DNA from 4 places in the Sporosarcina pasteurii genome. Region 2 is predicted to be linked to each of the others. Evidence: riboswitches for the same ligand, from Rfam matches in the RefSeq annotation. Region 2 holds a riboswitch; each other region holds the start of a gene.
The links. Region 2 has a riboswitch for thiamine pyrophosphate ahead of thiM (hydroxyethylthiazole kinase). Riboswitches for the same ligand answer to the same signal wherever they lie in the genome.
Positions count from the first base shown of each region.

Region 1: another riboswitch for thiamine pyrophosphate. It lies ahead of tenA (thiaminase II); the one in region 2 lies ahead of thiM (hydroxyethylthiazole kinase).
Region 3: another riboswitch for thiamine pyrophosphate. It lies ahead of thiT (energy-coupled thiamine transporter ThiT); the one in region 2 lies ahead of thiM (hydroxyethylthiazole kinase).
Region 4: another riboswitch for thiamine pyrophosphate. It lies ahead of AB1H92_RS14815 (thiamine phosphate synthase); the one in region 2 lies ahead of thiM (hydroxyethylthiazole kinase).

Region 1 covers NZ_CP160452.1:2,486,360-2,489,704, forward strand. Annotated here, with positions in the region: gene AB1H92_RS11805 (type III polyketide synthase) at 1-274, shown strand, start outside; gene AB1H92_RS11810 (isoprenylcysteine carboxyl methyltransferase family protein) at 285-809, shown strand; TPP riboswitch at 1,187-1,290, shown strand; gene tenA (thiaminase II) at 1,396-2,088, shown strand; gene AB1H92_RS11820 (ABC transporter ATP-binding protein) at 2,075-2,824, shown strand; gene AB1H92_RS11825 (ABC transporter permease) at 2,821-3,345, shown strand, end outside.
Region 2 covers NZ_CP160452.1:3,168,389-3,171,733, forward strand. Annotated here, with positions in the region: gene thiE (thiamine phosphate synthase) at 1-357, opposite strand, end outside; gene thiD (bifunctional hydroxymethylpyrimidine kinase/phosphomethylpyrimidine kinase) at 350-1,186, opposite strand; TPP riboswitch at 1,259-1,365, opposite strand; TPP riboswitch at 1,712-1,819, shown strand; gene thiM (hydroxyethylthiazole kinase) at 1,903-2,670, shown strand; gene thiW (energy coupling factor transporter S component ThiW) at 2,682-3,158, shown strand; gene AB1H92_RS15475 (histidine phosphatase family protein) at 3,212-3,345, opposite strand, start outside.
Region 3 covers NZ_CP160452.1:2,757,161-2,760,505, forward strand. Annotated here, with positions in the region: gene AB1H92_RS13320 (tryptophan-rich sensory protein) at 1-511, shown strand, start outside; gene thiT (energy-coupled thiamine transporter ThiT) at 568-1,128, opposite strand; TPP riboswitch at 1,389-1,489, opposite strand; gene AB1H92_RS13330 (DUF4870 domain-containing protein) at 1,576-1,917, shown strand; gene map (type I methionyl aminopeptidase) at 2,040-2,786, shown strand; one part of gene AB1H92_RS13340 (IS3 family transposase) at 3,133-3,345, opposite strand, start outside.
Region 4 covers NZ_CP160452.1:3,060,152-3,063,496, forward strand. Annotated here, with positions in the region: gene AB1H92_RS14805 (cation-translocating P-type ATPase) at 1-1,150, shown strand, start outside; gene AB1H92_RS14810 (Crp/Fnr family transcriptional regulator) at 1,162-1,860, shown strand; TPP riboswitch at 2,008-2,116, shown strand; gene AB1H92_RS14815 (thiamine phosphate synthase) at 2,188-2,784, shown strand; gene thiS (sulfur carrier protein ThiS) at 2,798-3,004, shown strand; gene AB1H92_RS14825 (thiazole synthase) at 3,007-3,345, shown strand, end outside.

The DNA of each region.
Region 1 (3,345 bases), 680 kb from region 2:
TTATGAATTAACAAACGAAGATATAACGCATTTCATTGCTCATCCTGGTGGCAAAAAAGTGCTAGAAGCATATGAAAATGCGCTTCATTTTCAACCAACAAAAACAAACATTTCCAGAGAAATATTGAGTGAACATGGGAATATGTCTTCCCCTACAATTATATATGTATTAGAACGCTTTATTGAAAACAAACCGGCCTCTCAAGACTATGGTTTAATGGCAGCGCTAGGGCCTGGTTTTTGTGGTGAACTTTTATTATTACAATGGGAATGAGGGGTCTTATTTGTTTTTAACGATATTAATGATGATTGTCATCACGCAAAGACTTACTGAATTACTCGTTGCAAAAGAAAATGAAAAGTGGATTGTTCAGCAAGGCGGCTATGAGGTCGGCGCTTCACATTATCCGCTCATGATCCTCCTTCATAGTTCATTTTTTATTGCATTCATTATCGAAGTCATTCTATTTGAACGAACACTCTCCCCGCTTTGGGGATTTTTTCTGATACTTTTCCTTCTTGCGCAAGTAGGCAGATTTTGGTGTTTATTTTCTTTAGGTAAGTTTTGGAATACAAAAATAATGATTCTTCCAAACGCGAATGTGGTAAAAAAAGGTCCTTACAAATTTTTACGTCACCCTAATTATTTAATTGTTGCCATCGAATTAATATCCATCCCACTTTTATTTAACGCTTATTTTACTGCCATTACCTTCACTTTATTAAATATATGGATGTTATCGATTCGCATTCCGATTGAAGAAAATGCTTTGAAAGAATTGACGAATTACAGTGATGTCTTTTATTAGAGGTGGGGATTTAGGAATTGGGCGGATATCTTGGTGATTTGCTCGTACATCTTGGAACGGAGAGCGGAGATAACGCCCATTTCGGAGGACATCTCAAGATTGATTGGACATCCTATTGATTTCCTAGGACATACTGCTACAGAGAGCGAAGATAATTACAGTTTCGGCGGATATCCCGAAATTTTACGATTCGAATCGGCAGCATTGACTCATTCACAAATACCGCCCTACGCACTTTGAGTTAAACGAATTTTATTGATGGCTATACTAACTATTCGGCTCCAATAATCCCGTTGCGTCTTTCCACCTATTTTCAATCAATTATTTGACTTTCTCTTTTTTCTATGCTTATACTTAGTTGAATCCAATTTCATAAGATCCACCACTAGGGGTGCTCGAAAAGAGCTGAGACTGGCGAATGCCTAAACCCTTTTAACTTGAACCAGGTAATACTGGCGTAAGGAAGAGGTGCAGACGTATAAATTCGACCCGTCTATTTTCTGGGGAATTCTGACTGTCTACAATCCACTTCTTCTTCAAGGAGTGGATTTTTTAATTGGAAAAATTAATAGGGAGTGGGTATGAAATGAAATTTACTGACCGCCTGCATGAGAAAACATTACCAATTTGGAGACAGAATCATAATCATCCGTTTGTAAAAGGGATTGGCGATGGAACTGTTAATCAAGAAAACTTTCGTTTTTACATGGTGCAGGATTACTTATATTTAATCGATTACTCAAAAGTATTTGCAATCGGCGCAGTGAAAGCAGATGATGTTGAAACTATGGGGAAATTCGCTGGACTACTTGAAGGTACATTGAATACGGAGATGGCGCTTCACCGAAAATATGCTGAGCGATTCGGCATTTCAGAAGAAGAACTTGAGAACGCAAAGCCTTCCCCAATTGTTCTAGCATACACACACTACATGTTACACGTCAGTCAAAAAGGGACACTTGCAGAAGTTGTTGCTGCAGTTTTACCGTGTGCTTGGAGTTATTGGGAAATTGGAAAAGAGTTAAATGAAATCCCTGGTGCAGCAGACCACCCATTATATGGCGACTGGATACGCATGTATTCTTCCGAAGCCTTCGGTGAACTAGCAAGCTGGTGCATTGACTTAATGAACGAAGTGGCGGAAGGTAAACCTGAGCATGAGTTACAAAAATTAGAAGAAATCTTTTTAAATACGACACGATTTGAATATATGTTCTGGGATATGGCGAACAACAAGCAAATGTGGCCAGGTGCTGAAACTGCTGATGTTGGCATTTAACAATGTTTCGTTTGGCTATGACGAAAAACGTAAAATACTAGAAAACCTTTCATTTTCTGTTCATCCAGGTGAATTTATTTCCATCGTCGGTGTAAGTGGTTCTGGAAAAAGTACGATATTCCGGCTAGTTACTGGTCTCGAGCATCCATTGACTGGTGACATTACACTTGAAGGAAATAAAAATGGGGACAGACTTGGGAAAGTAGCGTATATGCCCCAACAAGATTTACTTTTACCATGGCGAACGATTTTGGAAAACGCCTATTTACCACTTGAAATTAATGGGATTGATAAACAAACCGCCTATCAACAAATACAACCTTTATTAAAAGAATTTGGATTAGAAGGCACAGATGATAAATATCCAGCTGAATTATCTGGAGGGATGAAACAGCGCGTTGCATTTTTGCGCGCTGTTCTTTCAGGAAATCCACTTCTTTTATTAGACGAACCTTTTTCTGCACTCGATGCAATTACTAAATTATCAATGCAAGAATGGTTACTAGAGCAATGGAAAAAAAGACAATCTACGATACTATTCATTACCCATGATGTGGAGGAAGCACTCTTTCTATCGGACCGAATTTTGTTATTGAAAAATAAACCTGTGACGGACGTTGAAGAAATCTTTGTGCCATTACAAGGTAAACGTACAAGAAATGATTTAAATCTTCCTGAAATGTTGGCATTAAAGGACCGTTTACTTAGCACTCTTCAAAGTGAGGTCGCTTTATGAGAAATACTGCCTCATTTTTGATTGTAGTGGGATTCCTAATTTTGTGGGAAATAAGTGCAAGAATCATCGATAAAGCATTTATTCTACCGTCTCCTTTACAAATATTCATTCGGCTATGGGAATTAAAAGAAGTTCTTTTTCTAGATCATTTACCCATAACTTTATTATCTATCGTCATGGGTCTTACGCTATCAATCATTTTAGGAACAGCAATTGCAGTTTGGATGTCTTTAAATTCCAGTGTGCAAAGAGCGATATATCCAATTTTAATTGCCTCTCAAATGGTACCCGTTATTGCGTTAGCCCCCATTTTTGTTTTATGGTTTGGCTACACTATTTGGAGTAAAGTTGCTGTTGCTGTATTGATCACATTTTTCCCAATTACCGTAAATACCTTTGATGGACTATCATCTGGAAATAAGGATAACGAGGAATTATTTCTCACGATGGGCGCTACGAAAAAGGATATATTTTTCAAGTATTCAATTCCGATGGCACTCCCCCACTTTTTCTCAGGATTA
Region 2 (3,345 bases):
GGCATCTTCAATCGAATGCGTGGAAACGCCTAGTATCTTTTCTGAACCAATCTTTTCACGGACCTTAGCAATGTCCCCATCTTCTTGTCCAATATGAACACCGTCTGCGCCAACTTCTACGGCCAAGTCGACATCATCGTTCACAATAAAGGGAACTTTAAATTTGTTACAAAGCTGTTTACATTGTTCAGCTAATGCTTTTAAATCATCCCCTTGTAACGCGCCCTCCCCTTTTTCACGCAATTGGAAAGTAGTAATGCCCCCTTTTAAAGCAGCTTGTAAAACATCAAGTAGATTTCGATCTCCAATATTTGTTGTTCCGGCAATAAAGTATAATTGTAGTTTACTTTTATCCATCGATCACAACTCCCTTTTCATGTTTTTCAGCTTTCATTTGCTGCTTATATGCCCAGTGATTGGTTGGGCCATGTCCACTCCCTATGTCTAACCCATTTTCAATTGCAGCATGAATAAAATTCTTTGCAGAAACAACAGCATCTGCTTGATTTTTACCCTCTGCAAGAAAGGCAGTCAACGCAGCCGCATACGTACAACCTGTCCCATGTGTATCTTTTGTGTCAATCCAAGGCGTACGTACGTAAAACTTCTCCCCTGCGGCAGACATAAATAAATCTTCCGCATCAGGTACGTCTACCCGATGTCCCCCTTTAATGACGACGGATTGCGCCCCTAATGCCAATATATGCTTGGCCGCTTTTTCTATGTCCGCATTGTTTTGGATACGTAACCCCGTCAGAACTTCAGCTTCTGGAATATTGGGTGTCACTACTGTCGCAATAGGAAGAAGTTCATTCTTCAACGCCTCAATTGCTTCCTCCTGAAGTAAAGAAGCCCCACCTTTTGCGATCATCACAGGATCAATGACGAGCGGAATTTCCTGTTTCTTTAATTGCTCAGCCACGACTTTAATAATATCTGATGAAAACAACATCCCCGTTTTCACAGCATGCACGGGAAAATCCGTAAAAATGGCTTCAATTTGTGCGGCGATGATCTCTAGATCTATCGATTGGATCGCATGAACTCCTTGCGTATTTTGTGCCGTCACTGCTGTTAATGCGGACGTACCAAATACCCCAAGCTCCTGAAACGTCTTTAAATCCGCTTGAATACCGGCACCTCCACTGTTATCTGAACCAGCAATTGTCATTGCGATTTGAACCATTTCAACTCACGTCCTTTTTTAAAATAAAGCCGCTTTCCGGTAACGTTAGAAAGCGGCGGTCATCCTTTTATACAAAAAGACGTGCCACTTCCCTACGCCAGTATCATCCGGATCAGGTTCTAAGGATCTGTACAAAACATATACATCTCAGCCTTTGTTAGGCACTCCTAGTGGTTGTAGAACTATTCAGCTTTTATTCACTATAGCACATTTACACAAGGATATTGCCTTGTTCACAGAACCTTTAAGAAACTTTTACAAATTTAACTGAATAACCTTTGCCGAAATCTACTCATTTTTTGTCATCAAATGTAAACTTTATCCTAATTACAATAAAGTACGAACTATGTTGATTTCCGTTCCGGGCGGACGCTTTCCACTACAATCAACGAGACACCCTCATCATTAAGATGAACTTTTAAAAAAGTAAGGATACTTAAATTCATCTATATTATAAAAATAAGCAATTGTGAAATTGATTCATCTAGCAAAATTATGCTATAGTGAATCTAAATTCAAATAGTTTATTGCCACTGGAGGTGCCTTTGTGAAAGGCTGAGATGCATATACATATGCGGACTCTTTGAACCTGATCTGGTTTAGACCAGCGGAGGGAAGTGGATCCGCGTTTCTTTTACACCATATCGAAATCGTGGCCGCTTCCTACTATATATAGGAGCGGCTTTTTCTATTTTAAAAAAGGAGCCAAATGATTTATGAAGAAAAACAATCATCTACTTGCAGCATTAAGACAACAGAATCCTCTGATACACTGCATTTCCAATATCGTTGTTGCCAACTTCCAAGCAAATGGATTACTTGCACTAGGCGCCTCACCGATCATGGCGGATGCCATGGAAGAAGTTGCTGAAATTGCAGCCGTGGCAGATGCAACGGTTCTTAATATGGGAACACTCAATCCAACTACGCTAGAAGCTATGATTCACGCGGGGAAAAGCGCAACGGAACGAAACATCCCTGTCGTCATCGATCCAGTCGGTGTCGGGGCCACTACTTTTCGCAAGCAAAGTATCCAACAACTCTTACAAGAAGTTGACGTTACCCTCATTCGTTGTAATGCAGGCGAACTTGCAGCCATCGCGGGTGTGGATTGGACAGCGAAAGGCGTTGATGCTGGCGTAGGTGATGCAGATATTGAAAGTATTGCAAAAGCAGTAGCGAAAAAACATAATTGTTTACTCGCTGTTTCTGGAGAAATCGATATCGTCACAGACGGTTATCAAACCTTTTATATAGAGGGCGGACATCCACTCATGACAAAAGTGACAGGCACCGGATGTTTATTAAGTAGTGTCGTAGGCGCATTTTTAGCAGCTGCTGAGGAAAACAGTGTCGAAGCAGCGGCAACAGCCCTAACTTTCTATAAAAAAGCCGGAGAAAAAGCAGCAGCGCTCGCGGTCGGACCTGGAGACTTTGCTGTTCACTTTCTAAACGCACTAAACGAGGAGGAACCTACACATTGAACCTTCGAAAAATGACCATCATGACAATGTTCGTCGCCATAGCAGTTGCCGGCTCTGTATTTGTTTCCTTTCCAGCAGGAATTGCGCGCGCCTACCCGATTCAACATGCTGTCAATGTGATTGCCGCCATTACGTTAGGTCCCATTCCTGCATTGACGATTGCTTTTTTAACTGGACTCGTTCGAATCCTAACAGGAACTGGCTCGCTTCTCGCTTTTCCAGGCGGGATGATCGGTGCTTATTTAGCGGGCATCCTCTACCAAAGATTCGGAAAACCAGCATTTGCAGCCATCGGTGAAGTGATTGGGACTGGCATCATTGCTTCCTTATTTGCAGTTCCTTACGCAAAAATCTTAATGGGGACAACGGTGACAGCATTCTTTTTCATGCCCCCATTTCTCGTATCAAGCGTAAGTGGTGCGTTACTCGGCGTCATTTTAGCCGCTCGCCTGAACAGGTCAGCCATTCGAACAAAATTAGAAATCTAACAAACATCCATAGAATTTGTACTCCAAACTACAAATTCTATGGAACGTTTTCGTCATAAATGAATAAAATGATCCGCCCAAATCCTTTCAACTTGAGCCACTTCTTTCTCTATATGAATGACATACACATCTGGATTCGTTAACGTTTGCCACTCAGTAAAACCAAATCGTTCATCAAAACACCGTA
Region 3 (3,345 bases), 410 kb from region 2:
AGTGTTCAACATTAGATTTTTGTTTTTCATCATAAGCTTACTATTCAATATGCTTTTGATTCTCCTATGGCATTATGAGTTCTTTATGTGGGCAATTATTATAATGGTTGGATTGTTACTTACCATCTCTGCCATTTATTTTTCATATCCCAAAACCGAAAACCTCATTTTGTTTCGCGTACCAATTTCAATATTTTTCGGTTGGAGTGTATTTTCTTTTATTATTTTAATTAATTATACGTTGGTATTTGTCGAATGGAGTGGCTTTGGAATTAGCCAATCATTATGGGCCGTCATCTTTTTAACACTAGCAACCGCAATCGCCCTTCATTTTTTATATCATTATGAAGATAAGGCATTTAATATTGTTTTTATGTGGGGATTTATTGGAATCGCAGTAAAAAATGGATTCGATTCTCTATTCGTGACTACTGCTGCATTGTTCTTAACCGCCGTCATTGGTGCATGCTTTTATCTATTCAAAAATAAACAGGTATCTGCCAGCGAATGACACAATATGTATTTTAAAAAACGCCTTTCTCCAAAAGTATAGAGAAAGACGTTTTTTTATGCTGTTTTTAATAATCTTGGTGCGCTTGTAAATAGCAAACTCGCCACAATGCTACATAATAAAATAGAAGGTATCATGTAACTTGCATTGTAGACTAAAGAATATAACCAAACCGGCTGGCCAGCAGGAGCATATTCTCCGAAGAATACAATTCCTCCAACGAAATGAATAAAGAATCGTAGAAGACCACCAATAACCGAACCGATGACAATCGCTGCAACCATACTCCCTTTGCGCCCTTTGGCCATACTATTTGCTAACCAAATTCCAGTAATTGCTGCAATCCCAACCAATGTATAAGCTAACGTATAATCCATTAAAGCCTGCGCCCAATGAAATATCGTCCCACCAGTAATCAGTTGTAATAAACCGCTTAGAAATCCTGTTAGTAAACCACCACTGATGCCCCAACGGAATGCCATGACAATAATTGGTAGCATAGACAGTGTAATTGAACCACCTTGTGGCATGACAAAAACCGTAAGTTTATCTAAAATAAATGATAAAGCCCCGAGTATGGCTACCTCCATTAAAAACTGTAATCTTTTCCTTTGCATAACAATTTTCCTCCCTACATGTCTTGTAGAGATGTAATGAACAAACCCGTTCTCTTATATTTTCTCGACACCATTTATCTTAAAGCCGTAATAAATTGCCTAATGTTTTAAATCTAACAGCGCAGTAGGGTACCTACGCACTACATCAAGATTTACAAAGGTATTCCAAACTTTATCGTGTCTTAAGCAAAAAAAATAGACATCCCGTGTAGAACGGAACATCTTCATATAAGGCGAAGTGTGCTTCACTTCGACAACATGTCTGTTTCCATCCACATCCCTACGCAAGTATGAACTTACAGGTTCAAAGGGTCAGAACAGATTGTTCTTTCTCAGCCAATAGGCTCCCCTTGTGGTAATACTTATCAGTTTAATTGTATAAGAGTTCACTATATTAAGCAAGCTATACTTATATGCCCCTAGCTTTGGAAGGAGGTTTTCATTTTTATGTCGAATAAAAAAATATTAAGTGCCCTTTGTTATTTTAGTGTATTCTTTTTTCCTTTATTATTACCGTTTGTAATCTATTTCGTTTCTGAGGAACTAGAAGTTAAATATCATGCAAAACGCTCCCTTATTTCACACTTTGTTCCAGTTGTTATATTGATTTGTGGTGTGATTATTTTCTCCTTTTCCATGCTTACTGTTGAGAAGAGAATGATGACGATTGTCAACGGTAGTTTTGACTTTTGGAGCATAGCCCCTTTTCTATTCACGCTTATTTATAGCTTGTTATTTATTGTGATTATTATTTGGAATGTCTTTCAAGGTGTAAAGGTGTTAAAATAACAACTTCATTCAAAATTGGTCCTGAACTCTTTTTTTAGAGTACAGGCTTTTTTTATTTCTAATTTTTATATGGTATAGTGTAGGATGTAATTAAATGAACGGTAAGAAAGGATTTGTTTTGAATGATTGCTAAAACAGAACAAGATATAAATGGACTTAAAAAAATCGGTAAAATTGTTGCAGAAATAAGAGATGCAATGAAAAATGCAGCAGTCCCTGGCATAACGACAAAAGAATTAGATGAGCTGGGTGGCCGTCTTTTCAAAGAAAAAGGTGCTGTTTCTGCGCCAATTTCCCAATATGACTTTCCGGGATATACATGCATTAGCGTTGAACATGAAGTTGCACACGGCATTCCTGGATCGCGCGTGATTAAGGATGGGGACATTGTAAATATCGACGTTTCTGGATCTTGCGATGGGTACTTTGCTGATACGGGTATTTCTTTTGTCGTTGGGACGCCAGATGAGCGTAAACAAAAATTATGTGATGTTGCGCAAAGCGCGTTTGATCGTGCAATGACACGTGTAAAAGCAGGATCTAATCTAAGTGGTATTGGAAAAGCAGTTGAGCGAGAAGCGAAAAGCCACGGACTTAACGTAATTCGTAATTTAACAGGTCACGGCATTGGTACTGCCTTGCACGAGGAACCTCAACATATTTTAAACTATTATGATGCATGGGATAAAACGCTTTTAAAAGATGGCATGGTTCTTGCAGTTGAGCCATTTATCTCTGAAAAAGCGGAAAACATCGTTGAACTGGGAGATGGCTGGACATTCGTTACGCCGGATAAATCATTAGTTGCCCAAGTTGAACATACAATTATCGTAACAAAAGATAAGCCGATTATTTTAACACAACTATAATACCAAAAGCGGAAGGCGACGTTTAGCATCGATAGGCACTGGAAGACTTACCACAAAAGGCATCTTTTCGCCTTTTTGGAAAGGCTGAAGTGTCCCGAGAGGCTGTCGCCTGGAGCTAGATGAATCAAAAGCGGAAGGCGACGTTCAGCCTCGACAGGCACTGGAAGACTTACCACAAAAGGCATCTTTCCGCCTTTTTGGAAAGGCTGAAGTGTCCCGAGAGGCTGTTGCCTGGAGCTAGATGAATCAAAAGCGGAAGGCGACGTTCAGCCTTTCTACATGTAAAAAGCTATCATTGAAATTCAGGCACTGGGGACCGTTTATGAGACACAAAGAAAACACCTTTTTAGGCAACCAATTGTCGGTAATCTACCGGCGATTGGTTGTTTAGTTTCGTTTGAATTCGGATATTGTTATAATAGTTAATGTAATCTTCGACGATTTGAATAACACAGGCATTGGTTGTGCTATGTATGTCGTCGAGATAGAACGTTTCAGACTTTAGGGTGGAATGAAACGCTTCGATTGGGGAATTATCAACAGGCGTGCCTTTGCGGGA
Region 4 (3,345 bases), 110 kb from region 2:
ATTCACAAGAAACATTGAAATGACGCTTACTTTCTTAGTTGTCGCTTGTCCTGGTGCACTTGTTATTTCTGCACCCGTCTCCATTGTTGCGGGGATCGGTAATGGTGCCCGTAATGGTGCCTTGATTAAAGGTGGAGAAATTATGGAAAGTCTCGGTAAAATCGACACAGTCGTATTTGATAAAACGGGTACTTTGACACGCGGACGTCCTGAAGTAACGGACATCCATACATTTAGCCGCAAAGAAAACGATTTACTACGTGTTGTTGCCGAAGCTGAAATGATTTCTGAACACCATCTCGGCCAAACCATTGTAAGAGAAGCAAAGAGACGAAATCTTATTCTTGTGAATGAACCCCAAAATGCAGAAGTGATTGAAGGGAACGGCATTCGCGCAGATATTGAGGGGCAAACACTCGTAATCGGAAATCGAAAACTGATGCGCACCAATGGCATTGCGATTTCCAACGAAGTTGAAGCTTATGCGGTAGAACGTGAAAAGTCTGGAAACACAGCAATTTTTGCAGCTATTGACGGAACCATCGCGGGAATCATCTCCATCGTAGATCAAATTCGTCCCGAAGCCACAAGCGCACTACAAGAGTTACGCGCAAACGGCATCAAACAAATCATTATGTTAACAGGTGATAATCGACATACTGCTGAACTTGTTGGCAAGCAACTTGACTTTGACGCGGTATATGCGGAACTACTACCTGAAGACAAAGTAGCCATGGTCCAAAAGTTAAAAAATGCGGGTCACCGTGTTGCTATGGCAGGAGACGGTATTAATGATGCACCAGCCATCGCGACTGCCGATATCGGGCTTGCAATGGGCGAAGGCGGAACGGATATTTCAATGGAAACTGCGGATGTTGTTTTAATGGCAGACCGACTCGACCAGTTTTCACACGCCTATTCTTTAGCAAAAGCCACTGTACGTAATATGCGACAGAACACATTCTTTGCGGTAGGAACAGTTGTCATCTTACTGGCAGGTGTCCTACTCGGAAAAGTATTTTTAGCATCAGGTATGCTCATTCACGAACTAAGTGTGCTTCTAGTTATTCTTAACGCTGTTCGATTAATGCGTTATAATAACAAGAACGGTAAAAAAGAGACTGCGACGCCAATACTGCAAACTGAATGAGGTGGAGAAGGTTGACAGAAAACAATCATTGCGAACATAGAGCCGTGGAGATGCAGAAAATGTGCATCTCTATTGTGCCGATTTTTAACCATTTAACAACTGCCGAAATGAGTGAGATTGTCAAAACTACAAATTCTGTAAAGCATCCACGAGGCCATACAATTTATCGAGCAAATGAACCGTCAGATGGGCTGTATATCGTTCATAAGGGACGGGTGAAAATCTATCGTTTATCAGACACTGGCAAAGAACAACTTGTGCGTATTCTAGAACCAGGTGATTTCACTGGAGAACTTTCTTTATTCTCTGAATCCGTGCACGATGCCTATGCAGAAGCGATGGAACCTGTAGAATTATGTGTGATGGGAAGAAAAGATTTCCAACAGTTTTTATTGAAATATCCCGCAATTTCCTTAAAAGTCCTCACTGAGTTTTCAACGAGATTGTCAAAAACCGAAAAGCAGGCGGCAAGCATTGCGTTGGAATCCACCGAAACAAGAATCGCGATGTACCTTGCGGATGTAGTAGAGGAAACGAAAAGTAAACGCATTACACTGCCGATGAGTCGGAAAGACCTCGCTTCTCATCTTGGGACAACACCCGAAACAGTCAGTCGAAAACTAGCTGACTTTGAAGAGGCTGGATGGATTCGACAACATACACCCAGCAAAATAGAGATTTTAGATTTAGATAGTTTACTACTCGTCTAATCGCTTAAAAGCCATCCATACAGGGTGGTTTTTTAATACTTTGAAAGCAACTAACCATTTTCTTGCTTTTCCAGTAATTCCTACTCCTTTCTTTCATTCAAAAAGACTCTATGCTACACTAATAGTAGATTGAAAATTCAACATAACATTGACCATTAGGGGAATCCTTGAAAAGGACTGAGAGAAGAGTACAACTCTGATACCCTTATTACCTGAACAGGTTTGGACCTGCGTAGGGAAGTGGCCGTCAGATTATTTATGTATTAATACTGTCTTTGACGACTACTTTCCTACTGCGGAAGTAGTCTTTTTTGTGTAAAGGAGGATATGATGAAGCTCATTGCAGTGACGAATGACCGTATGTCGATAGATGAATTAATTCAAACATTACTAGCGATTGAACCGTATATTGACGCAGTTATTTTAAGAGAAAAGTCGAAAACGGATACAGAGATCTTGAAATTAATTCAAAAGCTTAAGGAAGTAAATTTTAACGTAAAGAAAATGATTGTCCACGGAAAACCTACTATTGCAAATACCGAACAAATTGATAAAGTACAACTGCCAGGCGGATTACCACTTCCTGATTTAATGCGGCAGTATCCAGCGCTATTATTCGGAAAATCCGTCCACTCACTTGAAGAAGCGATAGTTGCTGAGGCGGATGGCGCAGAGTCTGTGTTATATGGTCATTTGTTTAAAACAAATTCAAAGCCTGGATTGCAACCACGCGGAACCGATGACTTGCGGCGAATTGTTTCATCGCTAACCATTCCTGTCTACGCGATTGGCGGCATTCGACCAAGTCATATCGAACGATTAAGAGAAGTAGGGATTGCAGGCGTGGCGATAATGTCTACTATATTTGAAAGCGAACATCCGAAAAACATCGCCAAAGAGTATTATGATGCCATTCATACATAGAGGGGGATTATCAATGACTAAAACAATTGAACTAAATGGGAACACACAAGAAATCCCAAAAGACGTTGAAAGTGTCCAGCAATTGCTCGAACACTTAAATCTCGAGGAAAGAATTTTAATTGTGGAATTGAATAAAAACATTCTCAATAAAAGCGCTTATGATCAACCGATTATGGACCGTGATCAGATCGAAATTATTCACTTTGTAGGAGGCGGATGAACATGCTTAAAATAGGAAATCATTCATTTTCATCGAGATTATTGTTAGGGACTGGTAAATACCCATCATTTGAAACTCAAAAAGAAGCTGTTCGTGTTTCTGAAGCAGAAATTTTAACATTCGCAGTCCGTCGAATGAACGTTTTTGAACCATCACAACCAAATTTCTTAGAACAACTTGATTTATCAAAATATACTTTGCTTCCAAATACCGCTGGTGCAAAAACAGCTGAGGAAGCTGTACGTATCGCAAAACTGGCAAAGGCATCTGGTTTATGTGACATGGTTAAGGTAGAAATTATTGGCTGTGACCACTCCTTGTTGCCAGACCCAGTTGAAACG